DNA from 3 places in the Brevibacillus jepli genome. Region 2 is predicted to be linked to each of the others. Evidence: riboswitches for the same ligand, from Rfam matches in the RefSeq annotation. Region 2 holds a riboswitch; each other region holds the start of a gene.

Region 1 (10,956 bases), on a different contig from region 2:
GGATACATGCAGCTGGTGCCAGAGCAAATTCGAGCAATATTTGGATGAGCTGGATACATCCGATGATGCTGCGGAAGATGTATGGCAGACGGAGGCCACCATCCAAAATGTCATGGACAAGCTCCCTGCCTACCCGATGAACGTACTCAAACTCAAACCAATACAAAAACAACCGGTTCAAATAAATTGGAAAAAGCGGAGTGTGGATATTGTGAAGAAAACAACGATTGCAGTTGCGGGATTGGCTATGGTGGTCACATTCGGAACAGCCGTTTCTCCTACATTTGCGAACTATATGAATGGAATCTATGCGTCAATCAATCCGAGTGAAATCACGATAACAAAAGGTCCTTACGATGCGAAACAAGTAGTTGACCTGTTTGATAAAAAGCAGACAGACTTAGGCGTGAAGAAAGCAGCGGAATATGGTTTTGTACAGCCGCTCGGGATGAAGGTGACAGACCAGGGGCTGACCATGGAAATAAGTGCGGTTGTAGCTGATCCGTCGCGTATTTTGGTTCTGGGCTCGGTGACCGACAAGTCAGGCAAAAAGATTCCTTCATTCTGGAATGATCAGTTCACGATTATTTCAGGTAGCAATGTTCATGAATTCAGGGAAATTCGACTCAAGGATAAAAATGGAAAAGTAATCACGAGATTAGATGACAAAACAAGGGAAACAGTATCATGGCTGCCGCTTCCGAACGGTGAAAATTTCCAATACGGGGGAAGCATGGATGCATACTTTGACGAAGCGAATCCAATGCCGGACGAGCTCATACTGGAAATGCGCGTGAAGCGTCTGACAGATACAAAAGGCACGTGGAGCTTCGATATCCCGATTGATATGCGACCAGGAAAGGCAGCCATGAAAACAGTAGCGTTGAACAAGCAGCTGGACACCCCGACCGGGACGACAGTAGAACTGAAGCAAGCTCGCTTCACCCCCACTGGTACGGAATTGGAGTTCTTAACAAGCAAGCCGGATGAGAAACTGGCTGGTATTCGTTACGAGCTGGTAGATGAAACAGGTACGGTAGTGGGCAAATGGGATGATCTGATGAGCTTTGAAGATATGGATCACAATCTCATTCTCATCGGACAGAGCAACGGCGCGGGGCTTGACTTTAAAACAAAAAAACCAAATACGAGCTGGTATCATACGTACATGCCGCTAGATCCGGCAAAGAAACTGACATTAAAGCTCGATGCAGTATATATAACAGAAAAGTCTACGTTCGAAGCAAAGCTGCCATTCGCTGAGCTGGAAAAGAAACCGATTACCGTCAAAAGCGACGGAAATGAGTTTACTTTTAAATCCGTGAAGAAGAATACCAACGACATGGATAATCTGTATTACCTGATTGAAGTAGAGGGCAAGCTTGCCAATGATATGCTCGGAATGCAAGACTATTGGGATGTGTCCACTGATAAGGATAAGGATAAGGATGATGATGGGGGAAGGGGCATATTCACTTTCGACCAGAAGGTTAAAGAGGGAAGTGCACTCAAATTCACAGGCAAGCTAAAGGTTTGGAGTGAAAGTCCAGATGTGACGGAAATGACCGTTAGCTTCGACGAGATGTACAAAGAGCATAAAGTGAATTGGGAAGTGCCAATCAAGGGAGAAAAGAAGTAGTGTCATGAACAAGCCGCTCGTTCCTGTAAAAGGATCGGGCGGCTTCTTTGTAGTTGAAATCAGTATTTGGCAATCTCAGTTCGTTGTTCCCTATGATAATAAGCATGGAACAGACAAAGCAGGACCGAGGCGGCAGAGACAAGCGTTGCCAGGAACAAGGTTGGCTGAATGCCTCCATTGTCATACATGAATCCCATAGCCAATGGCCCCAAGAGCCTTCCGCCTGTTGTAATCGCCCCAACTACTCCCAAATAAAACGGTGCATTCTCTCCAGTTTTTTCCGATATAAAAGTAGGAATAGTGGGCGAGATGAGCATTTCTCCAAAAGTCGTGATAACCATTCCGACAACAAATGCGTAATAACTACCGTGGTAGACAAGCATACACCCAAAACCGACAGCATACGCAATTGCACTGACGACGAGTTGGGCTGACAAGCTCTGATTCAGCAGCCGCTTGATCCAGGACGTGATGGGCTGCCCGGCAAAAATGATAATGCCGTTAATGGTCCACAGCCAGCTATACGAAGACAGAGGCATACCCTGCTCTGTAATATAAGGTGCTACACCTGTGTTCCAAACCGTGTTGGAAAAGAAAATGAGTGCTGCGCCTAATGCCATAAACAAGTACAATTGGTAGCGCAACAGCAGGGTAAAGTTGTTCTTCTCGCGGTGCTTTTGTTGTTCCTCCTGTTGCTCTCCGACCAGATCTTGATGCGAAATATTCTTCATAAACAGGAAGAAGAACAAGGCAAACAACAAGGTGCTCGTGCTGTTGAACCAAAAAGTAAGCTGGAAGGATAAAGTGGCAATGACGCCAGCCAACGCGGTACCGATTGCCATCCCTAAATTATTGCCGACGTAGACGATGTTAAATAATTCTCGGCGCTGCTCTTTCCAGCGAAAACCGATAAAAGCCTGAATGGCAGGAAACGACAGGTTGAACGTAAAACCAAGCCCCATCATGAGGAACAGGTAGACAGGCCAGCTCTGAACGAAAGGAATGGAAAATTGAATAAGGCCTTGAATAATCAATGCGCCAACAATAAGGCGCTTGGCACCTAGCCGATGAAATAACGATCCGCCGATGAATTGCCCGAAGATTCCAGCCAAAGATTGGATCATCAGAACGAACCCGGCTTCCGTCATCGAGCGTTGCAAAATGGTATGTACGTATAAGGTAGTAAGCGGCCACATAAAAGCACTACCGGAGGAGTTAATAAAGCTGGCGATGAGGAAGAAAATGGCCTCACGCGGATAGCGATTGAGGAAAGCTGACGGTGATATCACGTGAATGCACCCCTGACCATTAAGGATAAGAATAGTATATCTAATATTCTAAACTTTGTAAACTTAAATGTATGTAATGTCACAGGTACCCAAATAAAGGCTGCTCCACTTTCCGCGAATTCGAGTATACTAAACAAAGTGGAGAGATAACATCAACTGAGGATATAGAGAATAAAGGTGGACATTATGAGAATATGGAAACGAGTGTTGCTTCTATTGCTTGTCGTGATGGCTGCGACAGCTGGATATTACGGATACTCTTTTTATCAATTTGCTCAAAATATTCAAGAACCTAACATCGCACCGCCGCCAAGTGGTGGTAATTCCACCAAAGCTGCTGAAATACCAGAGTGGGATGGCAAGGAACGTGTCAATATCCTGCTGATGGGAGTAGACCGCAGAGGCATGAAAAATAACGGGCTTCCTCGTTCTGATTCGATGATGCTCGTCAGCATCGATCCTACAGGGAAACGTTATGATATGTTCTCAATCCTGCGTGACACGTATGTAGACATTCCCGGTAAAGGCAGCTCGCGGATTAACTCTGCGATTGTAGAAGGTGGACCTGAACTGGCAATGGAAACGGTTAGTCAGTTTACTGGGCTTCCGGTGGATCGTTATGTGATTACCGACTTTGAAGGCTTCAAGGCTCTGATTGATGCAATTGGCGGAGTCGAGATCGATGTAGAAAAAAACATGTACTATCATGACCCGACTGACAAAGGCGAGTATGACATTAATTTGAAGAAGGGTCTGCAGACGCTGGATGGAGACAAAGCGTTGCAATACGTTCGTTTCCGCCATGATGCGACCTCAGATTATACACGGACAGAGCGTCAGCGCAAATTGATGTCCGCAGTTGCGAATCAGATGAAGAACGGCACGACGCTGATTCAACTTCCTACGATTTTGAAGGAAGTAACTCCGTACATTCAAACCAATATCAGTTCGGTGGACATGCTGAAGCTATCTGCGCTCGGATTAAAATTAGACACGTTACAACCAGGCAACTACCAATTGCCGCCGATGGGGATGTTCCGTGAATCGAATCGGGCTGGCTCTGTTTTGATTCCAGATGTCGATCAGGTTCAGTCATTCATCCAAGAAAAAATGGCACCTCCTACAGAAACGACGACCATTCAACCTGTGGGAGAAAATAAAAACAGCACGCAAAACTAAGCGTGCTGTTTTTTTGTGTTTTTTAGGAAAGACTAACCATGATTTTCTAAGTGCTGAGGTGACAATGCCGATGGATCGGGAAAGTGCACGCAATTGGTTTACGCATACACACGACTTGATCACTGAACACATCGACGAGCCTGAAGGGCGCGTGAGACTTTTCTTTTTATCCACCATGGCGGATGCCAAGGTTGTTTACAGTGAGCTTATCCCGAAGCTGCGCGAGATTTGTTTGGAGGAAAGCGGAATTGAAGAGGTAGGTCGGCATTTAGGAGCTTCTAGTAGCAACCGGGTTTTTGATGAAGGGGGAGCCATTGAGCGTTTACTTAGCGGTCATATTGTCGTTCAAGTGGAAGGGGCGTCCTACGGCGTGTCTTTTCCCAGCGACGGAACTGTTGGCAGAAGTATTCAAGCACCCGAAATCGAAACAGTTGTACTCGGTCCACAGATCGCCTTTGTAGAAGAACTGAATGTGAACATCTGCATCATCCGAAAATATATGTCTACACCAAAATTGTTCCATGAACGATTGAACGTGGGAAAAAGCATACAGATGGATGTGTCGATCCTGTATTTGAGCGGAACGGCAGATGAGGAAAATGTGAATACGGTGCGTCAACGCATTCAAGATTTGGAATTGGACAGCAGTCTGGATTCTACCATACTGGCACAGCATATCGCAGACAATGAGAAATCTTTATTTCCTACTCTTCAGCAAACAGAGCGTCCAGACCGTGTCGTACATGGATTGCGACAAGGACAGATTGCCATACTCGTGGAGGGGAGCCCGTTCGCTTTGCTCGGGCCAACCACCCTGCTGCAATTTTTTCAGTCACCAGATGATTATTACTTGCGTTGGAGTCTGGCTACCTTCAACAGGCTCATGCGTACCTTTGCCATGATTTTGTCCCTGATCCTGACGCCAATCTATGTGGCTGCGCTGACCTATCATTACGAGATGATTCCGGCTGATCTCTTGCTTTCCCTCGCGCAATCACGCTCCCGTGTACCGTTTCCGCCGCTGTGGGAGGCAATTTTGATGGAGCTGATCATTGAGCTTTTGCGGGAAGCGGGGGCAAGGCTGCCGACCAAGGTTGGTCAAACGATTGGTATCGTGGGCGGTATTGTTATCGGACAGGCAATCGTTCAGGCTGGATTCACCAGCAATATCTTGATTATTATCGTTGCCCTCGGTGCTTTGTCTTCCTTTATTGCGCCTAGCTATATGATCGGTTCGACGATCCGGGTTGTTCGATTTCCAATGATTTTGCTGGCGGGCATGCTGGGGGCATTGGGTATTGTGGCCGGATTTAGCTATCTAGCCAGTCATTTGCTGCGTCAAACCAGCTTGGGTCGTCCGTACATGTACCCCATTTACCCCGTGCGCTATTCTGATTGGAAAGATGGCTTTATTCGCGCTCCATTATCCTCCCTTTCCGAACGCCTCAAGTTTTTTACACCAGAACGAGTACATCGTTTTGACAGGAGAAAAGCCAAAGAGAAGAAAGACATTGACGAGTAAGCGAGGCTGCTATGAACATAAACATCGAAGTAAGCAAGGGCAATACTATATCGGCATATCTTGCGGGGATTCTTGTGCATGGCGCTCAGCTTGGGATGGGCATTCTGGGCTTCCAGCGAATCATTGCCAAGGAAGCGGGGCACGATGCCTGGATTTCTGTCATATTCGCAGCCCTGTTGACTCATCTTACGGTGTTGATCATTAACAAGACCTTGCAAAAATACCCCTCAGCCGATATTTACGGAATTCAGGAAGATGTGTTTGGAAAGTGGCTAGGAACAGGCATCAGCATCATTTATTTGACCTATTTTTTTGTGTCGGCTGGAGTCATTATGCGTACCTACATCGAAGTTGTCCAAACCTGGGTGTTTCCGAATTTGCCTACGTGGATTCTGTCTGGAATCATCCTTTTTCTAGCGTTTTACACAATAGTAGGAGGAATAAGAGTCATAGCAGGCTATGCGTTTTTTTCCATTATGGTCACGATATGGCTAATACTTGATTTGTATTTCCCCTTGAAATTTGCACGTTGGGAATATTTGCTTCCCATCATGGACACCAGTCTAGAGAACCTTTTCAATGGAATGATTGCCATGTCTTTGACGAGTGCCGGCTTTGAGATTCTCTACGTTGTCTATCCCTATGTCCAAAATAAAGATAGGGTACACAAAAGTGCCCAGTACGGGGTGCTGGTGACGTATCTGATCTATTTGCTTGTCATGATTGTGGCGCTGGTCTTTTTTAGTCAGGGTCAGCTCATGCGAACGATCTGGGCGACGCTCAATATGCAAAAAATGGTGTATCTCCCCATTCTGGAAAGATTTGAGCTGGTTGTCATTTCGTTGTGGCTTCTCGTGATTTTGCCGAATATCATGCTGTATTTGTGGTCTTCTGCCCGGGGACTCAAGCGCTTGTTCGGATTCAACCTGCGTCATTCGTTGTATTGGATTATACCCGTGATTTATGTAGCTTCCTTGACGCTATTGTCCAGGCAGGAGATGAGCCGGATGACGAATTTATTCTCCCAAATAACCCTGTACATGATTTACGTGTACCCTTATTTTTTGTACTTCATGGTCTTGCTGAAGCAGCGAAGGCAACGGGCGAAACCAACCAGCAAAGGAGAGAGTGCCTGATGCTGCCTGATCGAAAACATTGGATACGATTATCCAAACGGCTTTTTGCGGTGTGGTGTTCTAGTGTCCTCATCATGGCAGGCTGTACAGATCGGCAAATTTTTGATGAGACAGGACTCGCCACGGCTGTTGGCTATGATCTGTTAAAGGATGGAAACATTCGTGGGACAGCGATCATGCCCTCGATTAATCCAGAGGCCAAACAAAAGATACAGCTGTTCTCAGCCACCGGTGAAACGAGCAAAGGTATTCGGGATCGGATTAATTTACAATCAGATAAAAAAGTGTTGGGCGGGCAGATTCGTGTCGCACTCTATAGTGAAAACCTGGCAAAACGTGGACTTGGCAGTATCGTTGACACGTTATATCGGGATTCCTCTATTTCCAGCAGGGTTTATCTTTGCGTATTTGAAGGCGAAACCTATGATATGTTTACGTATCCCTATTCAGAACAAGGCAATATCGGAATCTATCTATATCGTATGATTGAGCAAAATATTGAAGGGGAAAAAATTCCGTCTTCCACCATGCATGAGTTTTTTCGGGCTTATTATGACAAAGGGATCGACCCGATCATGCCGTACATTGCAAAAAAGGGAAATGAGCTGCAAATCAAAGGTATCGCATTATTTCATGGGGAGCGTTATGTAGGGTGGATCACACCCAAGGAAGCCTTTTTAATCAAGCTCATGCATGGAAAATTCAGCATTGGCAGCTACGATACTTCTGTCCCTGCTCATATTTTTGGCGATGAGCAAAAGAGCCGCGGAAGTAAAAAAGACCATGTGCAGCTTGTCTTTGACACGATTGCCAGCCAATCAAAAATCGAGCTGACTCAAGTATCTCCCCCGGTCTTTGATGTTTACATCCGATTAAATGCGCGGATATTGGAATTAACTCTTCCGCTGAAGCTGGAGAATGCAAAGCTGATGAAAATCATGGAACATGCATTGGAGGAAGAGATCGAAAAAGAGCTGCAAAAAATAGTCCGCAAATTGCAGGGGCTGGATGTCGATCCCGCTGGTTTCGGGATGGTGTATCGTGCAAATAGAAGAGGGATGGCAAACATGACGCAAGCCGAGTGGAGAAAAATGTTCAAGGAAGCCACGTTTCGTTTTCAAGTAAAGTCAACGATTATTCGCAATGGCGTCATGGATTAAAAAAACTTTTCCTGCTATTACTATTGACGTGATATTTTTAAAAAGGATATAATCCGTTTTGTATCATCATGAAATAGAAAAAACGAACATTATACGTAGATATCTTTCTTATCAAGAGAGGCGGAGGGACAGGCCCTATGAAGCCCGGCAGCCGGTTCATTTTCGAATGAACGTCGCGGTGCCAATTCCTACAGGATCGTGTGGATCTTGTATAGATGAGAAGGGTGGATGCGAACGTATACATTGCGTTGCAGCCCCTTTTTCGTTTATGAAAAAGGGGATTTTACGTTTTTTAAGGAGCCATAAAGATTTTGGTCGGGAGGTGGATGTGTTGATCCAACTGCGTCATTTGCATAAAAGCTATCAAGTACAGGGTAAAACCATCCCAGCGTTAATGGGGATCGACCTTTCCATAGAAAAAGGAGAAATATACGGGATTATCGGACACTCCGGTGCAGGAAAAAGTACATTAATCCGATGCATCAATTTGCTGGAGCGCCCTACTTCGGGGGAAGTTATTATTAACGGCGTCGATTTGACGAAGCTGGATGAAAGGAAGCTGCAAGAAAAGCGCCGCGAAATCGGCATGATTTTTCAGCACTTTAACTTGCTGTCTTCTTCGACAGTTGGCGAGAATGTCGCTTTCCCACTCAAGCTGGCAAAGCGTCCGAAGGCAGAGATTGATAAGAAAGTAACAGAGCTGTTGAAGCTGGTTGGCTTGGAGGCACATAAGGACAAATATCCGTCCCAGCTGTCTGGCGGACAGAAGCAGCGTGTCGGGATTGCCCGGGCGCTCGCGAATGATCCAAAAGTGCTGCTCTGTGACGAAGCTACCTCGGCCCTCGATCCGCAGACGACGAACTCGATTCTGGCACTCCTCTTGGACATCAACCGCAAGCTGGGCTTGACGATTGTGTTGATTACGCACGAGATGCACGTCATTCGCTCCATTTGTGATCGTGTTGGCGTGATTGATGGAGGTAAGATCGTCGAGTCGGGTAACGTATTGGATGTATTCCTTCGTCCGCAGCATCCAACGACACAAGAATTCGTGGAACAAGTAGCGGATTCTACTGAGCTGCGAGAAGCAGTTGAGCACGAAAAAGCCGCGGGGAACCGCACGATTGCTCGTGTCACCTTCCTCGGTGAAAAAACGTACCAGCCGATCCTATTCCAAACGATGCAAGAAACCGGTACGGTGTTCAGCATTTTGCAGGGAACCATTTCTCGTATGAAGGACACGCCATATGGTCAGTTGGTGATCGAGCTGGAAGGCGATGCTGCACAGAACCAAAAGACCATCGAGATGCTGCGCCAACGTGGCTTGGAAGTAGAGGTGATATAAATGGACTGGACATTCGAAAATGTGGATTGGGCTGAAATCGGCGAAGGTACGATGGATACGCTCACGATGCTCGGCTTTTCCACCCTGTTTACCGTCCTGATTGGTTTGCCGCTGGGAATCATTCTGTTTTTGACGTCACGCGGGCAGCTTTTGCAAAACCGCACTTTTTATACGATCGCATCCTTTATCGTCAACGTATTGCGCTCGGTACCGTTTATCATTTTGATGATCTTGTTGATTCCTGTGACGAAAATGATCGTAGGAACCTCACTCGGGGTGCTTGGTGCCATTCCGCCGCTGGTGTTCGGTGCCGCTCCGTTTTTCGCACGTTTGGTGGAAACCTCTTTGCGTGAGATTGATAAAGGCGTGATTGAGGCAGCTCAGTCCATGGGTGCTTCCAATTGGCAGATCGTCTGGAATGTTCTTTTGCCAGAGTCAAGATCAGGCCTGATCGCGGGTATTACGATCACGACGGTTACGCTGGTATCCTACACAGCAATGTCTGGGGTAATTGGCGGTGGTGGTTTGGGTGACTTGGCGATCCGTTACGGATATCAGCGTTTCCAAACCGATGTTATGATTGTGACTGTTGTTATTTTGCTGGTGATGGTACAGATCTTACAATCGCTGGGGGACCGTCTGGTTCTCAAGTTCAGCCGCAAGTAGGATCTTTCCATATAGGTTTTCTAAAAATAAGACTAAATACATGCAAGGGGGAAATCATTCATGAAAAAGCTAGTCGTATCTGTACTTTCTACTGTATTGGCATTTTCTTTGGCAGCTTGCGGAGGCAAAACAGAAACAGCACCTGCTCCAGCTGAAGGTGGCGCACAAGGCGGACAACAGGAAGTAACATTGAAGGTAGGCGCTTCTCCCGTTCCACACGCAGCAATCTTGAAGCTGGTTCAACCAAAACTGAAAGAACAAGGCGTGAACCTGGAAATTCAAGAGTTCACCGATTACGTACAACCTAACGTTCAATTGAACGAGAAACAACTCGACGCTAACTTCTTCCAACACAAGCCTTATCTGGAAGACTTCAATAAAGGACAAAACATGAGCCTGGAGCCAGTAGTGGCAGTACACATCGAGCCATTCGGCGCTTACAGCAAAAAAGTAAAATCTGTGGATGAATTAGCTGATGGTGCAACTATCGCACTGCCTAACGATCCAACAAACAGCGGTCGCGCACTGGCACTTCTGGAGAAAAACGGCGTGATCAAGCTGAAAGAAGGCGCTGGCATCAGCGGTACCGTGAAAGACGTTGTTGAGAACAAGAAAAACCTGAAGTTCAAAGAAGTAGAAGCAGCAATGCTGCCACGCGTTCTGGAAGAAGTAGATCTGGCATTGATCAACACCAACTATGCGCTGGAAGCAAAGCTCGTTCCAACCAAAGATGCTCTGTTTATTGAAGACAAAGAATCACCATATGCGAACTTCCTCGTAGCTCGTCCTGACAACAAGGATTCCGAAGCGATTCAAAAGCTGGTGAAAGAACTGAACTCACCTGAAGTGAAAAAGTTCATTGAAGATGAATACAAAGGCGCGATTATTCCAGCGTTCTAAAGAAAAAATAATAATTGATCGATCAACGAAACCCAACTGGCTCAAGAAGCTGGTCGGGTTTTATTTTTGTTTATAATATAATGAATTTTTATAAAATTTAGTTAAATCTATCCTAACCCC
Region 2 (10,956 bases):
AAAGCAACGTAATGGAGTGCAGCAGATAATCTTGTCACAAAAATGAGCCAGCTGGATCAAATACATATCAACACGCAAAAACAGTCATGGCCGTCTTTGCTGACCGCAAGCGGTCTTATCTAATTGATGAAAAACGGCTAGTCGTTTTTCACGAAAGAGGAGGTGAACAGCACGTGAATGCAAGTGCCAAAAGTAGCAAAGCGGACTGGACGCTGAAACTGACCAACGAGGAGAAGCTGACGAGACTCATGAGCGAGTACGGAGATAACATCGTGCAGCTCGCCTACTTGATCGTCAAGGATAGGGGAATCGCGGAAGACATCACACAGGAAGTGTTTCTGAAGGCGTATCGGGGGCTAGATCAATTCCGGCACCAGAGTAGCGTGAAAACGTGGCTTTACCGAATCGCGATCAACGAGTCCCGTAAATATTTGCGTTCGTGGTCATTTCGCCAGATTTTTTCTACATACCTCTCCAAGGATGAAGCACCACCGGACAGAGTGGACACCGCAAATGTTGAATCGGCAGTCATTAGACGAATGAGCAAGGTAGAAGTAGCGGAGCAGGTGATGAAGCTCTCGCCACTCTACCGAAAAGTCATGGTACTTCATTACTATGAAGATTTGTCGATAAAAGAGATTGCACAAGTGTTGGATATTTCAGAAGATGCCGTACGAACCCAATTGTCCCGGGCCCGGAAACATTTTAAGGCATTGTGTGAAAAGGAGGGATTGGAATGGACGTAGATAAGCAAATTCGTGAAGCGGTACGGGATGGAAGCCAAGAATCTATAGAAGAAGTGAGGTTTACAAAAGAAATGGAATTACGGATCAGAGGCGCGATTGCAAAGGATAAACACAAGAATCGAAACAGAATATTCATGGCAGGATCGCTGGCAGCTTGCCTGGCAGTAACAGCAGTGGGCATGCAGCAACAAGGCTGGTTTCCTCCACAAATGCCAAGTGGCAAAAATTTGGCGAACGCAGTTGCAGCGAATGGAACGGATAAAAAGAATACAGAGGCAAATCAGAACAGTGTAAAGGTGGCGCCAGAAGAGGCCATTTTGCCATTGAAAAAGGCGCTTCCAGCTTTGAGCAAGATGACAATAAGAGTGGATAGTACCCGACATTCGATTACTGACGTAACGCTATTGGAAGGTGATAACGCTCGTGCCACGGTTGCTTATGATACACAAACTGGACAAATCGAGAGCTTTATGATTGAAAGTGAGAGACTGGACCCAGATCCGGATGATCGGGAAGAACAACAGGCAGTAACATTACCTTCAGCCAAGACTGCTGAGAGTGTAGCGAGTGTATTCCTTCAAGATTTCTTGGGGGAGGAAAGCAAGGCCTATCGGCACATAGGAACAGAGGTCTATCGCAACGACTATTGGGCAGAAGGCGAGTGGATGAGCGTTAACTATCAACGAATGGAAAATGGCCATCCTGTTCCGTTCGATATCACGTCTGTTCGCGTTAATAGCAAAGAGCAGGTCGCGTTTTTTGGGCGTATAAACAAGAGTGAACAAGCCTTTTTCACCAAGCTGACAGATGCTATGCCTGATATGAACCATTCGCTTCTTCTTTTTGATAAAGCAAAGAACAGCGATGGCATGTCACTGGACGTAGGGAAAGTCAATAAGGTAGGGCACCAGGCTTCTCTTCGTATCGTTGGGAATGGGCAAGCCCTGGAATTCTACTCCGTTGAGAAGAAGGATGAAAAGAAAGCAGAAGGAGAAAAAGCCAAAGAGCAAGAGCGTCAGTTCCTGAGCAAGCTGCTCGGAGCAGATAGCGAGAATTATCGACTGGCGGACGAGAGCAAGCCAGGCTTGTACCAACGTTATCATAACGGATTGCCGGTATTATCTGATGTGATACGCATATCTACAGATGAAGCTGGTAACCTCCTGTTTTTCAATAAGGAGCCCGTCACATTCGACGCTTCGCAGTACCCGGATGTGTCTACTGCGGTTTCTGAAAAGGTCGCCATCGAAGAGCTGAGTGAGCACATGAAGCTTCGATACGTACAAATGCTTGATACCAGCTCCGGAGAAAAAGTAGAAAAAGGCAAGCCTGTCTTGGAGTACACGCCTGGTGTTTCCTTCATGCTGGCGGGACGAGAGGATGGAACGGAGTGGAACATTGATGCGACAACCGGCAAAATTGTGTATGGTACGGGAAACAACGGTCTCGCATACGATCAGTTGAATACAAAGAAAGCCCATGCGATTTCAACTCCGAAGGATTACGTCAAGGTTCGCTCCAAGGAGGAGGCAAAAGCACTGCTGCAAGCCGAATTTGGCATACAGGTAGATGACTCGACCTACAGAGAGAGTACGATTGATCGCGATGGACGCAAGGAATATGTGTGGAATGATAAAAACGACAAATATATCGGTGTAGAAGTTATTGCAGAAACAGGCAGTGTCGTAGGACTGGGAACACCGCGATCGGATACGAAAGTCACAGTCAAACGCGAACAAGCGGAAGCAGCAGCACTGGCTTTCCTGCATAAATACGTCGATCCAGGCGTAACAGAAGTACAATTGGCGCAGGTCTTGGATGCAGGCGAAGCGAATCCGGTGTCATCAGGAGAATGGGGATTCGAGTATTTCATAAGCAAAGACGGCATTCCTGTACTGGACGACGATAATCCAAATTCGGCCTATTCGGTAACGGTCGATCCCTCGACGGGCAAAGTGACGAAGTTCCATAATTTTAGAGAGACGCATGAACTGGTGGAGCTGCCTGCCGCAGGCAACATCGTCTCGAAGGACAAGGCTGTAGAGGAGTATTTACGTGTCATGCCTTTAAAGCTGGTCTATTTGATAAAAGATGTGGATCAGAAGCAATTAACGCAGCCTAAGCTGGCTTATGTGCCGTGGAGTGACGAAAAACTGGCGAATAAAAGAATGACGATCGATGCTGTGACAGGTGAGATCATTACCAACTAAAAACGAAAAAAAGGCTATCCCGCAGCCATTCCTGATGGCTTTTGGGATAGCCTTTTTTATCACTTATCTAACAGTCGTCACACGAACACCCAATAATTACCAACAGGATAAACAGCACGAGCACGATTGCGAAGCAGTCACCGAAAAATCCGTTACCGCAGAATGATGTACTCATCTTGCTTTCCCCTCCTTTCCGTTATACTCCAGTCTATACACGAATGCCGATATTGGATTGGGCGGATGCCCACTGATGCAAAAATGGGCGCGTAAGTGGAGTGGCTCAGTAAAAAATAGACAATTCACAATTGACGGGGAGACAAAGGGGGTGTTAAGATACTTGCAAACATTCAAGACAATTCGTAAAACAACTAAATGACAAATGTACGACTCTTATCCAGAGAGGCAGAGGGACTGGCCTGATGAAGCCTCGGCAACCGGTAAAAATCCGGTGCCAATTCCAGCAAAGCTACGTGCTTTGAAAGATAAGAGGATGTCTCAGGCGTTTTCGTATCTGCTGACAAATCCTCTTCTTTCAAAGAAGAGGATTTTTTTATGTACCGAACTACTGAGAAATAAGCCGATGCAAGGGAGAAAAGGGGCACGTCAATGAAACCAACTTTTCGCGAACAGCTTTCCCGGAAAATTCTGATTCTGGATGGTGCGATGGGCACCATGCTTCAACAGGCAAATCTGACAGCAGATGATTTTGGCGGTGAGGCCTATGATGGCTGTAATGAACTCCTGAACCTGACCAGACCAGATGTGATCCGTTCGATCCATGAGAAATATTTGGAGGCGGGCGCAGACATCGTTGAGACGAATACGTTTGGTGCTGCTTCGATCGTATTAGCTGAGTACGATGTGGCTGATAAAGACCTTGAAATCAATATAGCGGCTGCCCGCTTGGCCAGAGAAGCGGTGGATGCCTATTCTACGGAGGAGTGGCCGCGTTTTGTCGCAGGAGCGATGGGACCTACGACCAAAACTCTTGCGTTAACAGGCGGTGTCACTTTCGATGAGCTGGTCGAGGCGTACTATCGTCAGGCAAAAGGCTTGATTCTCGGCGGCTCTGATGTTCTGCTTTTGGAAACCTCACAGGATACGCTAAACGTCAAGGCTGGAGGAATCGGTATTCGCAAGGCTTTTGCAGAGCTCGAGACAGAAATCCCGGTGATGCTGTCAGGGACAATTGAACCGATGGGCACGACGCTGGCGGGTCAGAACATCGAGGCCTTCTATTTCTCCTTGGAGCATTTACAGCCAGTTTCGATTGGTCTGAACTGTGCGACGGGACCGGAATTCATGCGTGATCATTTGCGGACGCTGTCGGGGCTCGCCCACTGTGCAGTCAGCTGCTATCCGAACGCAGGATTGCCTGACGAGAACGGTCATTACCATGAAACGCCCCAAGGACTGGCTTCCAAAATGCGCGCATTCGCTGAACAGGGCTGGATAAATGTTGCGGGTGGTTGCTGCGGAACGACGCCAGACCATATCAGAGCCATGGCGGAAACATTGAAAGACTGCAAGCCGCGCAGCGCAGCTGTAGACCCGCTGAGTGTCGTCTCCGGGATCGATGTTGTTTATGTCGAGGATGACAATCGTCCTCTACTTGTAGGGGAGAGAACCAATGTCATCGGCTCCAAAAAGTTCCGTGATCTGATCGCGGGTGGCCACTATGAAGAAGCATCTGATATTGCCCGAGCCCAAGTGAAGCGTGGAGCACACGTCATCGATATATGCTTGGCTGACCCGGATCGCGATGAATACGAAGATATGGAAAAATTCCTACAGTTCATCGTGAAAAAAGTAAAGGCTCCTCTCATGATAGATTCGACAGATGCCAAGGTCATGGAGCTGGGACTTCGCTATTCGCAAGGAAAGGCTATTCTCAACTCGATCAACCTGGAAGACGGACTGGAGCGTTTTGAGGAAGTGGTGCCGCTCATTCACAAGTTTGGTGCAGCTGTTGTCGTTGGTACGATCGAGGAAGCGGGTATGGCTGTCACACGCGAAAAGAAGCTGGAGGTTGCACAACGCTCCTACGACCTTCTCGTGAACCAGTATGGAATAAAGCCGCAGGATATTATTTTCGATCCACTCGTTTTCCCAGTAGGAACAGGGGATGAACAATACATCGGTTCTGCGAAAGAAACAGTTGAAGGTATTCGTTTGATCAAACAGGCCATGCCTGCGTGCAAGACGATCCTTGGTGTCAGTAACGTTTCCTTCGGTTTGCCTGCAGCGGGACGGGAGGTACTGAATGCGGTCTTCTTGTACCACACGACACTCGCAGGTCTCGATTACGCCATCGTGAACACGGAAAAGCTGGAGCGCTACGCATCGATTCCAGAAGACGAGAGAAGGCTGGCAGAAGCACTGCTTTTCGAGACGAATGATGAGACGCTGGCGGCATTTACAGAATTTTATCGCCAAAAGAAAAAGGAAGTCAGTGTGGAAGTCTCTTCGTTGACTGTCGAGGAGCGCTTGGCCCGCTATGTGGTCGAGGGTTCAAAAGATGGTCTGGTGGAAGACCTGAAGCTGGCTTTGGAAAAATATGCACCGCTGGAGATCATCAACGGACCATTGATGACAGGGATGGAAGAGGTCGGTCGCCTGTTCAACGGCAATCAACTTATCGTCGCAGAGGTTTTGCAAAGCGCGGAAGTTATGAAAGCATCCGTTTCGTTTCTGGAGCCATTCATGGAAAAGAGCGATGCCGCTGCGAAGGGAAAAATCTTGTTGGCGACAGTCAAGGGCGATGTACATGACATCGGGAAAAACCTGGTGGAAATCATCTTATCGAACAATGGCTACAATGTCGTCAATCTAGGAATCAAGGTACCGCCAGAGCAATTGATTGCCGCATGCAGAGAAGAAAAGCCCGATGCAATCGGATTATCGGGGCTCTTGGTAAAATCCGCACAGCAAATGGTCATTACCGCACAGGACCTGCGTGATGCAGGAATTGATGTCCCGATGATGGTTGGCGGTGCGGCTTTAACCCGCAAGTTCACCTCGAACCGGATTGCACCGGAATATCGCGGTATCGTTTTATACGCAAAAGATGCCATGGACGGTCTGGAGCTCGTCAATCGTCTGCAAAATCCGGAAGAGCGTGATCGCTTGGTAGAGGAACAGCAGCATTTGTTAGAAGCAGTCGCAACAGAGCAGCCTGTTGTGGAGGAGACAAAAGCACCTTTGCCAGCTCGCTCAGCCATTAGCAGAACAGTCCCGATTCATCTGCCGCCAGATTGTGATCGCCATGTCCTGCGACAATATCCGATCAGCCACCTTCAGCCGTACTTGAATCTGCGGATGCTTCTCGGAAAGCATCTCGGTGTACGTGGAAATGTGGATAGATTGATAGAAGCAGGCGACGAGAAAGTACTGGAGCTGTATGGCATCGTAGAAGAACTATTAAATGAAGCGAAGCAAAAAGGAACCATTACGACACACGGTGTGTATCAGTTCTTCCCGGCACAGTCAGATGGCAACGACATTTTGGTTTATGATCCAAAAGACCACAGCAAGCTGCTGGAGCGCTTCTCGTTCCCGCGTCAGCTGGAAGAACCACATCTATGCCTCTCCGATTTCTTACGACCAGTGGAGAGCAACGAAATGGATTATGTTGGATTCCTCACCGTAACAGCTGGTGGAGGGATTCGTGAAAAGTCTACAGAGCTAAAAGAGCGTGGCGATTACTTGCGCTCTCACGTCCTCCAAGCTTTGGCTCTTGAGCTTGCAGAGGCATTCGCTGAGCGCATTCACCACGTCATGCGTGACGTGTGGGGAATACCGGACCCGGTCGAGATGACGATGCTGGAACGCTTCGGTGCCAGATATCAGGGGATTCGTGTATCCTTCGGTTATCCTGCTTGCCCGAACCTGGAGGATCAGGCGCAGTTGTTCCGTCTGCTTCGTCCGGAGGATATCGGTGTTCAGTTGACAGAGGGCTTCATGATGGAGCCAGAGGCTTCCGTATCGGCAATGGTATTTGCTCACCCAGAAGCGCGGTACTTCAATGCAGGTCCATCTATTTTTGAAGTCTAAAGATAAATGTAAACGGGAGAGAAGGGATTGAGTTGACGACGAGCAAGAAAGATTTACGAGCGTATTTGAAAGACCACCTGCTAGTCGGAGATGGAGCGATGGCGACCCAGCTGCACGGGCTGGGCGTCCCGGTTGGTGTCAGTTTTGAGGAGCTGTGCTTGTCCAATCCTCGATTGGTTCATGAAGTTCATACATCGTACTATCAGGCCGGTGCGCGTTTTTTGGAGACAAATACGTATTCTGCTAACCGAGAAGCCTTGAGCAGATACGGCTTGGAGCATAAGGTAGCGCGAATTAACCGACTCGCAGTAGCCATTGCACGAGAAGCAGCGCAGGATGATGCATATGTAGCAGGAAGCATCGGCTCGATTTTGGCTGGACGGGTGAAGAAAAAGGTTTTGGATGAGTACCGTGATCAGTATGAGGAACAGGCAATTGCTTTGTTACACGCTGGTGTAGACGGCATTATTCTGGAGACGTTCCTGGACTTGGAGGAGCTGCTTCTGGCTATCGAAGTGATTCGTCCATTAACAGATGTACCGGTAATCGCCCAGTTAGCTACCTTGGAAGTAGGGCGTACGCGTGATGGCTACGCATTGACAGATGCTTTTTCCGAACTGAAAGCCGCAGGTGCTGATGTAATCGGACTAAACTGTCGCCTAGGTCCTGCGGAATTACTCCGTTCGTTTGAAAATACGGTGATTCCAGAAGATACACTCTTGTCTGTTTTCCCGAATGCAGGTCGATTGGGAATGACTGACGGAGAATACGCCTTTAAATCATCAGCTGAATATTTCGGCCAGAGTGCGCTTCGCTTGCGTGAGCAGGGCGTACGACTGATTGGTGGATGCTGCGGAACCACTCCAGCACACGTGAAGGCGATTGCGGATGCACTCGAGTCACTCGAGCCGCAAGCGCGTGTGAATCCGACCATCGTACCAGGAGATCGTCCGTTGATTTCTGTGCAGAATACGCGTGAGAGGGATAAACCGAGCATTGTCGAACGGGTAAAAACCGCAACGACGATCATCGTTGAATTTGATCCGCCGCGTGATTTGGATGCTGATCAGTTTCTCCATGGATGCTGCGAGCTTCACAAGGCCGGAGCAGATGCCATTACGCTTGCGGACAACTCGCTGGCAACAGTGCGGATGAGCAATATGGCTCTGGGGGCACTCATGAAGGGCAGGCACGGAATCGATCCGCTTTTGCATATCGCTTGCCGCGACCGCAACCTGATCGGACAACAATCGCACTTGATGGGGCTGCATGCATTGGGGATCGACCAAATATTGGTGATTACAGGTGACCCCTCGCGCTTTGGTGATTTGCCGGGTGCCAGCTCGGTATTTGATGTGACGTCATTTGATCTGATTCGCATGGTGAAGCAGTTGAACGAAGGCGTTTCGTTCTCGGGACGACCGTTAAAACAAAAAGCACAGTTCATCGTGGGTGCTGCGTTTAACCCGAATGTTCGAAATATGGATGCTGCTGTTGCCCGTTTGGAAAAGAAGGTCGAGGCAGGCGCGGATTACATTATGACGCAGCCTGTGTACGATGCCGAATCCATACGGAATGTGTACGAAGCCACAAAGCATATTGGCATTCCTGTCTTTATTGGTATCATGCCGCTAACCAGCTCGCGCAATGCGGAGTTTCTGCATAATGAGGTGCCAGGCATCAAGCTGTCCGCAGAAGCACTCGAGCGGATGAAAAAAGTTCAGGGAGAAGCTGCTAGACAAGAAGGAATCGCGATTGCCAAGGAATTGGTCGATACAGCAGTCCGTTACTTCAATGGAATCTACCTGATTACACCGTTCAATTATTACGAGATGGCGGCAGAGCTCATACAATATACACGCCAGCAAAGCTCATTGGTAAAACAGGCTCAGGTCTAACTGTATTCTCTCGTCAAATGTCAAAGGCCCATGTGGATAGACAGGCTTCTGCCTTGCGTCTATTGCACATGGGTCTTCATTTCGTCCAGCATATAGGCGGTCTTGAGCGCTTCTCGATTGCAAAACTGTTGAATCTCGGCGATGTCCATCTGCGCATACAGCTTCTTCCGCAAAAAACGTTCGATAATATGCGGGAATGCGAGATCGACGAAGAGCAAATGCAACTGTGGGACAGATAGCGGGTTTTCTTGGAGATAGCCTCTCAATAAATGAGAGAACAATTCCTCGTTCCACTGGCCATCTTTTCGCATCGCTAGGGATAGCACACGAGCAATATCTTTGGAAGGGTAATCGTAACGAACGTCTTCCCAGTCTATGATCGCGATCCTCTGATTGCTGACCAGCAAGTTACCATTGTTAAAATCTCCGTGACAGAGAAAGTGGTTGGTCAGCGGCTCCCTTTTCCATTTGGAAAAGAATCCAGATGCTTTCAACTGTTCCTTGGCTGTCGCTCCTGCTTGTCGAAAAAAAGGAAGGTATTCCGCGATAGCAGAGTATTTCTGATCCTTCTTCCCGGCGTTGCGAAGCTCCCACTTCTCAAGAACAGCCAAATCGGTCATGTATTCATCCGACCATTTTTCTGCACCATGGTAAAGCTGGCCGTGCTTCGAGGAAAAGCCAAGCGAGCTGGCATGAAATTTGCCTAACACGATACCCACACGTTCCATGCGATTTGGGGAGTTATACGCAATATTCGGCCAGGATAGCCATTGGTGGAGCACGAAATAATTTTCCTTGTAGCTCATATATCGCTTATTACTCTTGGTACGTTGTAACGCGGGGATGAGGATGCCATTTTTGCGTAAATGTGCTTCCGCATTCAGAATGAAATGTTGACGTTCCTTTGGCAGAAAGGATGCTTTTCCGATGAACTTGCCATTGGGGGTTTCTAAGTAAACGACAAGTGATTTGGGTGTATTCCGGATGACCTTGTGATGCAGGACAGTCATGTCGTACTTTTTCTGGATCGTTCGGATGAGGTCGTCCATTGCTGCTGCCCCTCCTTACGTACTGAGCCTACCCATTATTGTACGGAAGGAGAGGCGTGGTTGACACAGAGGAATCTATGGAGGAGGCAGGGGGAGAGGGTGCCAATTCATCTGGCGTAAAAATTGACTCAGTTCTGCAAACTTGGTGATACGTTCCTCACGTGTAAAGGAGGCGTTGGCCCCACTTGTAGACGGGATGACAAACACATAGCTGCCGGGCCAATCTTCTGTCCCAAAAAAACGTTCAGGCTGTAAGCCAAGGGAAACCGGTTCCTTTTTTTGTCCAGTGGCATGACGAAATGCAGTGATGCCATTAAAGCAAATAACACGGGGACGATATTGTTGGATCATCTGGACAAACATCTCGGAACCTGTAGCGTAATCCTCGCTGCGAAGGTCTGTTGAAGAGCGAGTAGGGCGCGAAACGAGATCGGTAATGCCGTAGTTGTAGTCAAGTAGGGTAGCCGTTTCTTCCGGCAAGAGCTTGTGAGGGGTCAAGCCGCCTTCGTACAAGCCGCGCCAAAACAGGTTGGCCGGATTGGCGTAGTGGAATCCCGTTGTAGCCGATATGCGCCCTGGATTGATCCCGCAAAATAAGACCGCCAAATCGCGGCGAATGTATGTAGGTAACCATTTTTCCGTGAACTCAGCCAAAGCGAACCCCTCCTGTTTCCCACATTGTAGCACATCAGTGAGCGCTTTCAGAAAGGATCAAAAAAAGCTGCCCAATTCGGCAGCTTCAGGGTATATTCGCTCAAGAAATCGCTCTTATAACTGAGGATGAGGATACGGCAGCACTTGCTGTGGCTCATTGAAGGTGAACTGCTCCATTTCATTCCGGACGTATTTTTTCGTCTCGAATGGAACGACTTCTTGCTCTTCATTACCCCACAACCAACTTGACAGCATTTGTATCATAAGGATACCCTCCACTTTGTGGAAATGTTTTACATGTTCATCATACTCCTGTTGAGGGCATTTTTGGTTGGGGAGGTGTGAA
Region 3 (10,956 bases), on a different contig from region 2:
GAGTAAACATAGAGCCTCACAAGCCTAAATCGTTTTACTTTCCTATCTTTACGGATAAAATTTTAGTTTTTGATGGGAATATTACAATGAATATATATGACCAATCATTCTATGAAGATAATAAATTCACCTTTGAAGAGGCGTTGGATTTTGATACTGGTGAATCTCTTGAGCATTGGATCAAATTGTATTGGAATAGTATGATGACACTAGGAGAGTACTTGTTAAAAAAACCTTATCTAAAACCAGAAGTGTTGGTTTTTGAGTCAATACCTAAAGAGATCATTCGCGTATGTGAAAATTCGTAAATGTGTACATATCTCGATTTACCCCCTTAAAATTTCAGCAATCCCCCCTTATTTTCGATTTGTCACCTGCATGCTTCTTCAAATCAAAAAAGCTCAATCACATTTTTTCTAAAGAAAAAGGTACAGTCCCCTCATCTTTTGTGAGTGACTGTACCTTTCTCAGATCAACCGGTCTTTTTTTGTAGCCTCTTTGTCAGTTGCTATGGCTGGGAAGTTGCATTAGTAGTGGCAGGTGCAGGTACAGACGGTGTCGGAGCCTGGGCGTCATCTGAGAAAAACGGGATGATTACCAGACTGAGCACGAAAAACAAAATCCAAGCAATGCCTCTTCTGAAAATGCATGGTGTCAGCATTGGGTAACCCCTTCCAATCATGCAGTTCTACTTACTATTCATACGCTTCCCTCCTTGATGCCCGTTTATGCTTTTTTGGGCGAAAAAAATAAAAGCCTCGCCAAAAGCTTGGCGAAGCTTACCCATCTTTGTATTTACCCCTGCTTTTGCAACGGCATCGAATACGTCTCTTCTTGGCTTGCTTTTTGTTTGAAAAACAGGCAAGCTGCCGCAAAAACAATAAGCAGCGATCCCATCAGCCAAAAGATCGTCCACGGCTCCCACATGTCCATCAGCAGGCCATTCACATTCGGAGCCAAAATACTGGCGACACCAAAATTGACGCCCGCGATAATTCCTGCGGTAGGAACCATCGATGCTGGTAAAATATCTGCCGAGAAAGCCAATCCCAGCGAGTAAAAGGAACCAACAGCCGCACCTGCTATAGCCAACAGCAGCATCATCAGCCATACGTTTTCACCTGCAAATGGGAATAAGAAGAAGGCCAATCCCCCTACGAGAGCACACACGAGCATAACCTGTTTGCGTCCTATGCGGTCACTCAATGCCCCCAGCGGCATCTGCAAGATAATACTTCCCACGACAAACGACGGAAGGATCAAGGAAACCCATTCAACGGACAAGCCCGTACGCAAGGCATACACGGGAAAACTTCCGTTGAGTGACGTCTCCATGAAGCCGTACAAAAACGAAGGAATCAGCGCCAGCCAAGCGAGTCGCAAAACAAACGCGTATTTGTTTTGCTTCTTTTCCGTTTGTTTGATCTGTTCGGGAAACTCATTTTTGATCCGGGATAATAGCAAAAAGGCAACGAGATACAAAGCGAGCAGAGCGCCAAACGGTACCCAAATCCCCAAATGCAACACACTTAAGCCCAATGGACCAATACTGAAGCCCACTCCATAGGCCAGCCCGTAAATGGAAAGATCACGTCCCCGATTCTCGGGAGCTGCAATCTTGGTCACCCACATTTGGCTGGCGTAATGCAAACCGCTATCGCCCACACCCATTAATAAACGCAAAAAGAACCAGATTGCCAAATGGTTAAACATCGGGATGAGTGCTGTTGCGATCGTCACCAACAGCAACCCCCACAATATCGTGGCCCTGTATCCGATGCGCCGCAGCGGGATTTCCAAAAATGGATTGACCATGACCATCCCAATATACAAAGCAGCAGCGTTGAGTCCGTTCATCACGGATGAAACACCTTGTTTTTCCAATAATACCGTCAGCATCGGGATCGTCAAGCCTTGGCTTAACCCCGCAATACCGACAACCAATATCAACACCCAAAAGGTGTAGCGCGACTGTGACATGGTGTTGTTTCTCCTTCCTAGCTCCCTACTTAAGCACTCTCTACAGAAGCACTCCCCTGCTGAAGCTGATACATTTTTTGATACAGCCCGTTCTTCGCCATCAGTTCATCATGCGTGCCTCGCTCCATGATTTCTCCACGGGACAGAACAAGAATCTGGTCAGCGTGCTGAATCGTCGACAGCCGATGCGCAATGATGAATGTCGTCCTACCTTTTGATAGTACATGCAATGCTTCCTGAATGGCTAGCTCTGTTTCACTGTCAATGCTTGCCGTAGCTTCATCCAAAATCAGCATGGCAGGATCGGCAGCCAGTGCCCGTGCAAAAGAGATCAGTTGACGCTGGCCTGCGGATAGCGTCATGCCTCGCTCAACGACTGGCTCGTCATAGCCACCTGGCAGCTTCGAAATGAATTCGTCAGCGCGTACGGCTTCTGCAGCCCGCTTCACTTCTTCATCCGTAATCGTTTCATTATACATGCGGATATTGAATCCAATGCTTCCTGTAAACAAGAACGGGTCCTGCAAAACAAGTCCGACATGACTGCGCAGCGAGTGCGTGTCAATCTGTCTCATATCCTGTCCGTCGATGAAGATACTCCCTTTTGTCACCGGATAAAATCCGAGCAGCAAATTCATCAAGGAGCTTTTCCCTGAGCCGGTATGCCCAACCAGTGCAATCGTCTGACCAGGCTTCGCGGTGAAGGAGACGTTTTTCAAGACGTAATCGTCACCTTGATAGGCAAAGGAGACATGATCAAATACGACTTCTCCACGCGGGCGCTCGATCTGTGCACCGGTTTCTGCCTTCTCCGGCAGCTCATCCATAATTTCGAAGACACGCCCCGCCGAAATCGTCGCCTGCTGCATTTGCGACAAACGGTTCATAATCATGTTGATCGGTTCGAAAAAACGTCCCATATAGTCTACAAAAGCAAAAAGCGCACCGAAGGAAATCGCACTGTGAAAGGACGTCGAGCCGTAATACCAGACGATCAGGGTCAAGGAAATTTTCCAGATCAGGTCTACTGCTGGGCGCAACAGCAAGGATTCCAGATTGATTTCCTTCATCCGCACCTTGAAGTAATCTGCGTTTACATCTGAAAACTCCTTTTGCACGCCTTTTTCCCGACGAAGAGCCTGCACGATTGTCATGTTCTGGATCATTTCATTGATCGTCGTGTTCATATCACCGAGCTTCGCCCGAATCACCGCATAATAGCGGGAACTGTACTTTTGATATACGTAGACCAACAGTACGAGCACGGGCACCGTCAAAAAGCAGAAGAGGGCCAGCTCAGGCTGCAAGATGTAGAGCGCGATCAAGATTCCGATCAAATACAGACCGTTCTGCACAAACGTGGCGAGCACACTTACATACAGCTCGCGAATGGCTTCTGTGTCATTGCTTACACGCGAGACCAGCGCACCTACTGGCGTCTTGTCAAAAAAGGCAACCGGGAGCTTTTGCAGATGGATAAACAGCTTCATCCGCATCTGCTGAATGATGCGCTGCGCGATTTTTTGCAGCCACAAAATCTGGACGTAGTTGAAGCCAGCCGAGAGCAAGATCAGTGCTCCATAGCCTACGGACAGCCAGACAATGGGCAGGACATCCCCCTGATACATCGCCTTGACTTCTTCTGCGGTCAGCCGAATGCCTGTCGAAGTCGCTTGATTGCCTGAGGCATCCTTCGTCGTTACCTCGAAGCGCTCCCGTCCGTTTTCCGGTGCTATCGGGGTGATTTGCTTCTCGGCGTTTTGAGTTACCTTGCCCGCTACCAAATAATACGTCGTGCCTTCTGCAAGCACGGTTACCTCTTTTTGTTTAACGCTGTTGATTACGAGACCAGTCTTCGCTGCCACATCTTCGCGAATATAATTCGTACCGTTGAGTGAGGCGACTTGGCCCTCTGCTTGCTGTGGTACCTCGTCCAGTTGATACCAGGGCTTCTGGATCGCCAGGATGTGATTATCGATCATGACCTTGGCTAAAAATGGACCTGCCAGCTCAGCGCTCGTTCCTAATAAGAGCAGGAACAGCGCTCCGAAGATTTGCTTTTGAAAGGGTCTGGCGTAATCGGTCAGACGCCCCCATATATTTTCTTTGCTCATGAGACGCTCTCCCCCTCTCTCAACCGGCCACATCCTGTTCCATTTGCTGACGGCGGTACTGCTCCGCATACCAGCCATTGAGCAGCATCAGCTCGTCATGTGTCCCTCGCTCGACGATCTGCCCCTCATCCAACACGAGAATCAGCTGCGCATGCTGTACGGCAGACAGGCGATGTGCCGTAATAATCGTCGTTTTATCCGCGCGCTCCTGTCGCAGATGCCGGAGGATGCTCTCCTCTGTCCGCGCGTCAACCGCCGATAAAGAATCATCGAGAATCAGAATCCCCGCATCCATCAGAAGAGCACGCGCGATGGAAATGCGCTGTTTTTGCCCCCCGGAGAGGGTGACCCCCTTCTCTCCAACCATGGTTTGCAAGCCCTCTCTGAATTGAGCCAGATCTCTACTCATTTCAGCCAGCTCCAAAGCGTGAATGACGTCCTCTGTTGTCGCTTCCGGTTTACCGAATGTGACATTCTCAGCGATCGTCCGCGAGAACAGCAAATGCTCCTGAGGTACATAGGCGATTTTTTCCCGCAGCGTATCGAACGCGAGCTCCTCAATCGGGATTCCACCGATAAACAGCGCCTGCTCCTTCATCTGATATTGATGCAGCAAGGCACGGCAAAGAGTCGACTTCCCGCTTCCCGTCCGCCCGACAATCCCAAGCGTTTCACCCTCACCCAAACGAAACGAGATGTCGGTGAGTGCCGGCTTGTCAGTTCCCGGATACGCAAAGGAAAACTGGCGTGCTTCCACGGTATTGGCTGCTTGGTTCGTGATCGGATTCGCAACCTCCGTCACATCTGGCTTCTCCACCATTAGCTCTGTAAAACGCTTGTGAGAAGCGCCACCGCGTTGCAGCACATTGACCAGCCAACCAAAGGCGAACATGGGCCAAATTAAAAGTCCCAAGTATAAATTGAACGCAACCAAATCACCCAAAGAAATCGCGCTGGTAAAAACCAGATACGTCCCATAGCCCAGCCCGATCAAAAAGCTGAAGCCAATAATAATTGCGATCGTCGGCTCAAAAAGGGCGTCGATCCGCGATACGCTCACATTTCGCTCCAGCGTTTTTTCACTGACCTTGCGATATGCTTCTACATCGGCTTTTTCCTGAACGAACGCTCTCAAAACACGAACACCTGAGACCGATTGTTGTACATGATCGTTCATCTCTCCGAAGGCTTCCTGCGCCAAGTAAAAGCGCTCATGCAGCAGTCTTCCATAATAAGCAGTAGACCAAGCCAAAAACGGCATCGGAATCAGTGCAGCCAACGTCAGCTTCCAATCGATCGCTGTCACCATGACGCCCAGCGTTAACAAGGTCATGAACAGCGCATCGACAAGCGTAAGCACCCCTGTACTCGCCGTTTGTTCAATGGCAGGAATATCGTTTGTTGCAACTGCCATCAGATCTCCACTGCGTTTTCGATGAAAAAATGACGGGGTCATTCTCGTCAAATGGGCAAACAGTCGCTCTCGCAACGTCCGCTCCAATATCAAGGCTCCCCCATTTAACAAGTACCGCCATAGAAAGCGCAATCCATACAAGCTAACACCCAATGCGAGCAAGATGACCACCGTTTGCGTCAAGGCAGCGTTTGTCAGGGAACTGTTACGTATAGAATCGACCGTGTCCCCGATTAGCTTCGGAGGCCAAAGCATAAGTACGTCAATGATGAACAGCACAGAAATTCCAATGATGTACCGCTTCCAATGGGCGCGAAAAAACCACGATAATTGCCGAAGAGTCTGCATGTAAATCACCTCTATTTATTCAAACCTAATTGCAGGACTAAAAAAAGGGCTTGCGAATCACGCGCAGCCCTCTTGATCTGTCCTCACCATCGTAATTTACAGAATTTTCATTGTCAATCTGCCCATACAGTTCAGTCTAACTTTTTTTATCGGTTTTCCAGTCAAGCCATTCCTCTTTTAGCAGGCTGTAAGTCGCATGATCCACGTAATGATCGTAAAGGAATTCATTCCGACGGAGTACCCCTTCCAGATGAAACCCTAATCGCTCCGGGATCAATCTGCTCTTGTAGTTTTCCGTAGCAGCCTGAATCGTTACTTTTTCCAAATCCCAAGACCCGAAGATCAAAACGTCCAAATAGGTCGCCACCGCTTCTGTCATCAAGCCCTTGCCCTGGAACTCTGCACCCAGCCAATAGCCAATGGAAGTCTTTTTGTTGATCCAATCCACCGTATGTACGCCGACTGTTCCCGCCAGACGCCCTTGGTACCAAATGCCGTAGTTAATGCCGCGATTATCGTTGTACTGATTGATCGTCGCTTGGATGAATTGGCGCGAATCCTCCACTTGCTTTGTAAAATTCAGCCACGGCAGCCATTCCCTAAGATTCTCCCGGTTCGAATCCGTAAGCAAAAACAACTCCTCAGCATCGGCTAATTCCAACTGTTTCAGGTACGTGTCTTCATTGATTGCTATCCTTTGAATATTCGGCATACGACTCTCCCCTTTTGTTGGATATTTTACTAAAAAACGCTAAAACGAGCAAAAAGCGCTCGCCAGCAAGAGGGCGAACGCTAACAGATGTCGTTTACTTTTTGCTATTGCCGATCTCTTCCGGCTTGAAAATGCCTGTCTCCGTGACAATGGCTGTGATGTACTTCGCTGGCGTCACATCGAACGCAGGATTGTACACCTTGATATCGTCTGGAGCTACCTGTTTGCCCAAGCCATGAGTAATTTCTTCGGCTGGACGCTCCTCAATCGGAATATCTGCGCCTGTCGGTGTCTCCAAATCGACGGATGACAAAGGTGCTGCTACGTAAAAAGGAATGCCGTGTGCTTTTGCCAATACTGCTACCCCATACGTACCAATTTTGTTGGCGACATCGCCATTTGCTGCTACGCGGTCTGTACCCACGATGACAGCCTCTACTTTTCCTTGAGACATGACCATCGCCGCCATGTTGTCGCAGATGAGCGTCACATCAATCCCTGCTTGCTGCAGCTCAAAAGCAGTGAGACGAGCACCTTGCAGTACCGGACGAGTTTCGTCTGCGTACACTTTCAGATTCCAGCCGCGTTCCTTTGCCAAATAAAATGGGGCGGTAGCCGTTCCATACGCCGCCGTAGCCAATGCCCCTGGATTACAGTGCGTGAGAATTCCCATACCATCATGCAACAGCGTGAGCAGATGCTCTCCGATAGTCCTGCAAACTTCAGCGTCTTCCTTTTGAATCGCCAGTGCTTCATCGAGCACGGCCGCCTTCAACTCGGCAATCGACGCTCCGCTTTCTTTTTCCACCCGAGCCTTGATGCGATCCAACGCCCAGAACAGATTCACGGCTGTCGGACGGGAAGAGCCCAGATAATCAGCCTGCTTGGTCAGCTCCTGCCAAAACTCGTCATAGTTACTCGCTTCACTGCCACGAACGCCCAGGTAGAGCCCGTAAGCAGCCGCCATGCCAATCGCTGGTGCGCCGCGCACTTCCAAGTTACGAATAGAACCCCATACCTGTTCGGAGGTGGTCAAGTTCAAATAGATCGTTTCTACTGGCAGACGTGTCTGGTCAAGCAAGACCAGTGCATCATTCTCCCACTTTACAGGTGCCAATCGTGTGCTGGTTGTCATACTGTTGTAGCCTCCTGATAGTAACGTTCGGTCACAGTGCGAACGATGTCTGTGATGTCTGTCGATTCGTCTATGCTGCCGCGACCGAGAATCAGCGCTTCTCCAATCGAGAGAGCCAGACGCTCTGCTTCTGCGCGGGTATGGTCGTCTTCAATGGCATTCAGGTCCGCTACTCCTGCCAAACCGATAACACGGCGCAAGATTTTGCATCCAGCATAGCCTGCTGTATCCTGAATCACGCGCTTCACGTAGCTTTGCCACAGTCCTTCGACATGGGCGCTGCGCTCTTTCGCGTGCTTGTGCCAGAGCTGAACGAATTGCGAAACGAATTCATTCCAGACATCCTCGACCGTTTCCAGTAAATATTCGCGATACGCTTCCCGTTCTCCTTGATCTTTTTGCAAACCGTGCTGTCCTGCGTAGTTGAGCAGCAGATTCGCAATGACCGCCCCAATGTCAAAACCGATGGGACCGTAGTAAGCGAACTCCGGGTCGATCGCTTTCAGGCTGTTTTCCGTGATGAAAATACTACCCGTATGCAAGTCACCATGCAGCAGCGCTTCCGAGCGCGTGAGGAAATCGTATTTCAGCTTGGCGATTTCCAGCTTCAGCGGTTTGTTGTTCCAGATCGCCTCGACCTCTCGACGGATCAGCGGGTTGAAATTGTTGGTTGGCGCATTTTCATACGGATCGGTAAAGACGAGATCCTCTGTGATTTTGCATAATTCTGGATTTATGAATGTTCCGACTAGCGCTTTTTTATCGTACGGATGCGCGCCCAAGTCAGAAGTGAAGAACAAGGTTTGCGCCAGAAAACGACCAATTTGTTTCGCGAAAAGCGGATAGCGTCTTCCTTCTATCAGACCTTTGCGCATGATGATGTGGTCCCCGACGTTTTCCATGACGGTCAACGCGAGTTCCCCATCGAAGTGATACACCTGCGGCACCAGGTCTGGTACGTATTTGTGCTGAATGCGGAGTGCTTCGCTCTCGATGCGAGCCCGATCAATCGTCAGCGGCCAAGATTCTCCCACGACGCGGGCAAAAGGCAGTGCTTGCTTGACAATGACGCTCTTTCCGGTTGCCGGCTCCTGAATGTCAAAGACCAGATTGAGGTTGCCATCCCCGATTTCGTGGCTGGTCAGCTCTGCTCCTTCACTAAAAAGTCCCGGTATTCCTTTTACGTACTCTACTGCTTCCTGCTCAGTCAATGCGCGATATGCCATGATTACAAAACTCCCCTCTACGTATTTTTCCTCTATCTCTACTTGTTTTGTTTGCGTACCTGGAGTAAAAAAAAGACCTCTTTTCCCGAAGAAAAGAGGTCGTGTCGTCACGTGTAAGAACCGTGTTGATGTCCCCCTTATCTTCCAGACCACTTTTGTTTCTGCAGGAATTAGCACCGTGCATGTCGCCTGTCAATCATTCGCTGCTCGCGTCTGAATGGCGTCATGTCGGTTGCCGGGTATCATCGGGCCAGTCCCTCCACCTTCTCTGGATAAGGTATCCAAAACGTATTCGGTTTTTGATTTAGTTTGAATCATACAACCAACGCTTCCACGATGTCAACACCCTTTTGTGCAAAAATTCGCACCTTGCTACTAGTAGGTGTAATGTATTCCCGAGGCCGCGGGTCGCTCCCAATTCCACCAGTCTACCTTGCCTAAAAGCGCTGCTGTAATTGACTTTTCAGCCTTGAGCTTCAGGAGTTCTTTCGTAGGTCCGGTGAGGACAGCTCCGTAGATTCGCACTCCGTTTTGCTGCATGTAGTTGTATCGTTCTGTAATTTGTGGGTCCCTATGAAATAACAAGGATCTGCCGATCTCGCGAGTCAAACCTTCTCTCTCGGACAAGTACTTCATTTCGTTCAAATAAGTCGCCATCCGCCTATCCCATTCTCCGTTTACAAGAATAGGTCCGCCATAATTCAGCTCATGCTCTGCAAAACCCCATACACGTCCCGGGCCCAACATCAATTTTCCATCTTCACTCTCCTTGGTCTCTACCCCTGTGTCTACGGCAAACCAAACCGTATCTTGTCCCGAAGAAGGAACATGACGTGAAACCAATTCATAATACTCCTCGTACGTCAGGAAACGATCGAAGGAAATCGCAAGCTGAGAAACAGTTCCCTCAGGCAGCTTCTCCATCGTCGTCCAGGCAGGTGATGAGAAAGACTGTGTATCCTGCGTTGCCCCCTCTTTCGGATAACGGAAATATAGCTTCTGCTCCCTGACCCCATTCAGCCATTGCGGCCCAGCATCTACGTTCCACAGCACATTTGAGCTTTCAAAGCGGCCAGCATTCTTTTCTTCCGCTCCAACCCTTTCACGCAGCTCCATGCTGATATTGCCGTATAGCAATCCGACCTGCGAGCCACTCCCGCCTACACTTACACCTGGCTGAGTAAAATTAACCATTGCCTTCGCGACGCGGAACAGATCTTCATGCATCAGTGACCCTACCCAGCCATTCAAAAATAACAGCACCATAGCAGTCAAAAAGGGAAGCCCTATGGTGAATCCAGCGTTGGACAACCGATTTTTCCATTTCCCCCGGCGAACAATGGCACGCTGTTTTTCAGCCGACAACGTTGCAGTCTGTTTTGCCTCCGTACTGTCTTCACCCATTTCTTCCCCCAGCAACAACCTCTCCAACCGCTGTGCGTACTCCTCGTCAGCGGCAATCTCCTCCTCGAATCGTTTTACCTCTTCCCCTGACATCTCTTTACGCAAATAAGCGAGCAGCCTTTGTTCCCGCTCATGATCACCCATATTCTTCACTAGCTCTCCTCCCTCCACAACTGCCGCATCTTTTGTCTCCCCCGAAACAACGAACGCTTGACGTCTGCCAAATCAATTTCAAGCACTTCTGCCATTTCCGCGTAGGTAAACTGCATCGCTGCCAGTAAAATCACTTGTCGCTGTTTTTCCGGTAGTCGCTCCAAATAGTCATAGGCAATTTCCCACAGCTCCTTGTTTACGAGCTGATCTGCCGGGTCTACAACAGAGTGATCGTGCTGGTCCGGGAGGCTTTGCACCAAAGTAACCGGGCGCTTCGCTTGCTTGCGATGCCCGTCTACAAAAGCGTGATAGGCCACCTTGAACAGCCACGGCCGTACTTTTTCTCCATGGTAATCGTCCAGGGAAGAGTAGGCGCGACAAAAGGTCTCCTGTGTCAGATCCTCTGCCAGCCTCTCATCTCGTGTCAGCCGGAAAAGATAGCGGTAAATATCGTTTACATGCAGCTGGTA

What was found. Region 2 has a riboswitch for S-adenosylmethionine ahead of metH (methionine synthase). Riboswitches for the same ligand answer to the same signal wherever they lie in the genome.
Region 1: linked by a shared signal. The riboswitch ahead of AB1L17_RS28545 (methionine ABC transporter ATP-binding protein) and the one ahead of metH (methionine synthase) in region 2 are both predicted to bind S-adenosylmethionine.
Region 3: linked by a shared signal. The riboswitch ahead of mtnK (S-methyl-5-thioribose kinase) and the one ahead of metH (methionine synthase) in region 2 are both predicted to bind S-adenosylmethionine.

What each region holds. Positions count from the first base shown of each region.
Region 1 covers NZ_JBFEFW010000041.1:27,719-38,674, reverse strand. Annotated here, with positions in the region: gene AB1L17_RS28575 (DUF4179 domain-containing protein) at 1-1,639, shown strand, start outside; gene AB1L17_RS28570 (MFS transporter) at 1,699-2,928, opposite strand; gene AB1L17_RS28565 (LCP family protein) at 3,115-4,107, shown strand; gene AB1L17_RS28560 (spore germination protein) at 4,178-5,629, shown strand; gene AB1L17_RS28555 (GerAB/ArcD/ProY family transporter) at 5,641-6,765, shown strand; gene AB1L17_RS28550 (Ger(x)C family spore germination protein) at 6,765-7,925, shown strand; SAM riboswitch class I at 8,031-8,147, shown strand; gene AB1L17_RS28545 (methionine ABC transporter ATP-binding protein) at 8,257-9,270, shown strand; gene AB1L17_RS28540 (methionine ABC transporter permease) at 9,271-9,936, shown strand; gene AB1L17_RS28535 (MetQ/NlpA family ABC transporter substrate-binding protein) at 9,997-10,836, shown strand.
Region 2 covers NZ_JBFEFW010000003.1:115,682-126,637, forward strand. Annotated here, with positions in the region: gene AB1L17_RS04330 (sigma-70 family RNA polymerase sigma factor) at 174-746, shown strand; gene AB1L17_RS04335 (YcdB/YcdC domain-containing protein) at 737-2,956, shown strand; gene AB1L17_RS04340 (YjcZ family sporulation protein) at 3,024-3,131, opposite strand; SAM riboswitch class I at 3,344-3,445, shown strand; gene metH (methionine synthase) at 3,563-7,009, shown strand; gene AB1L17_RS04350 (bifunctional homocysteine S-methyltransferase/methylenetetrahydrofolate reductase) at 7,042-8,907, shown strand; gene AB1L17_RS04355 (YutH/CotS family kinase-like spore coat protein) at 8,967-9,956, opposite strand; gene AB1L17_RS04360 (mismatch-specific DNA-glycosylase) at 10,032-10,610, opposite strand; gene AB1L17_RS04365 (hypothetical protein) at 10,725-10,874, opposite strand.
Region 3 covers NZ_JBFEFW010000009.1:95,431-106,386, forward strand. Annotated here, with positions in the region: gene AB1L17_RS11885 (DNA polymerase III) at 1-308, shown strand, start outside; gene AB1L17_RS11890 (MFS transporter) at 796-1,980, opposite strand; gene AB1L17_RS11895 (ABC transporter ATP-binding protein) at 2,010-4,094, opposite strand; gene AB1L17_RS11900 (ABC transporter ATP-binding protein) at 4,114-5,856, opposite strand; gene AB1L17_RS11905 (GNAT family N-acetyltransferase) at 5,993-6,568, opposite strand; gene mtnA (S-methyl-5-thioribose-1-phosphate isomerase) at 6,663-7,703, opposite strand; gene mtnK (S-methyl-5-thioribose kinase) at 7,700-8,929, opposite strand; SAM riboswitch class I at 9,064-9,208, opposite strand; gene AB1L17_RS11920 (anti sigma factor C-terminal domain-containing protein) at 9,305-10,477, opposite strand; gene AB1L17_RS11925 (sigma-70 family RNA polymerase sigma factor) at 10,486-10,956, opposite strand, start outside.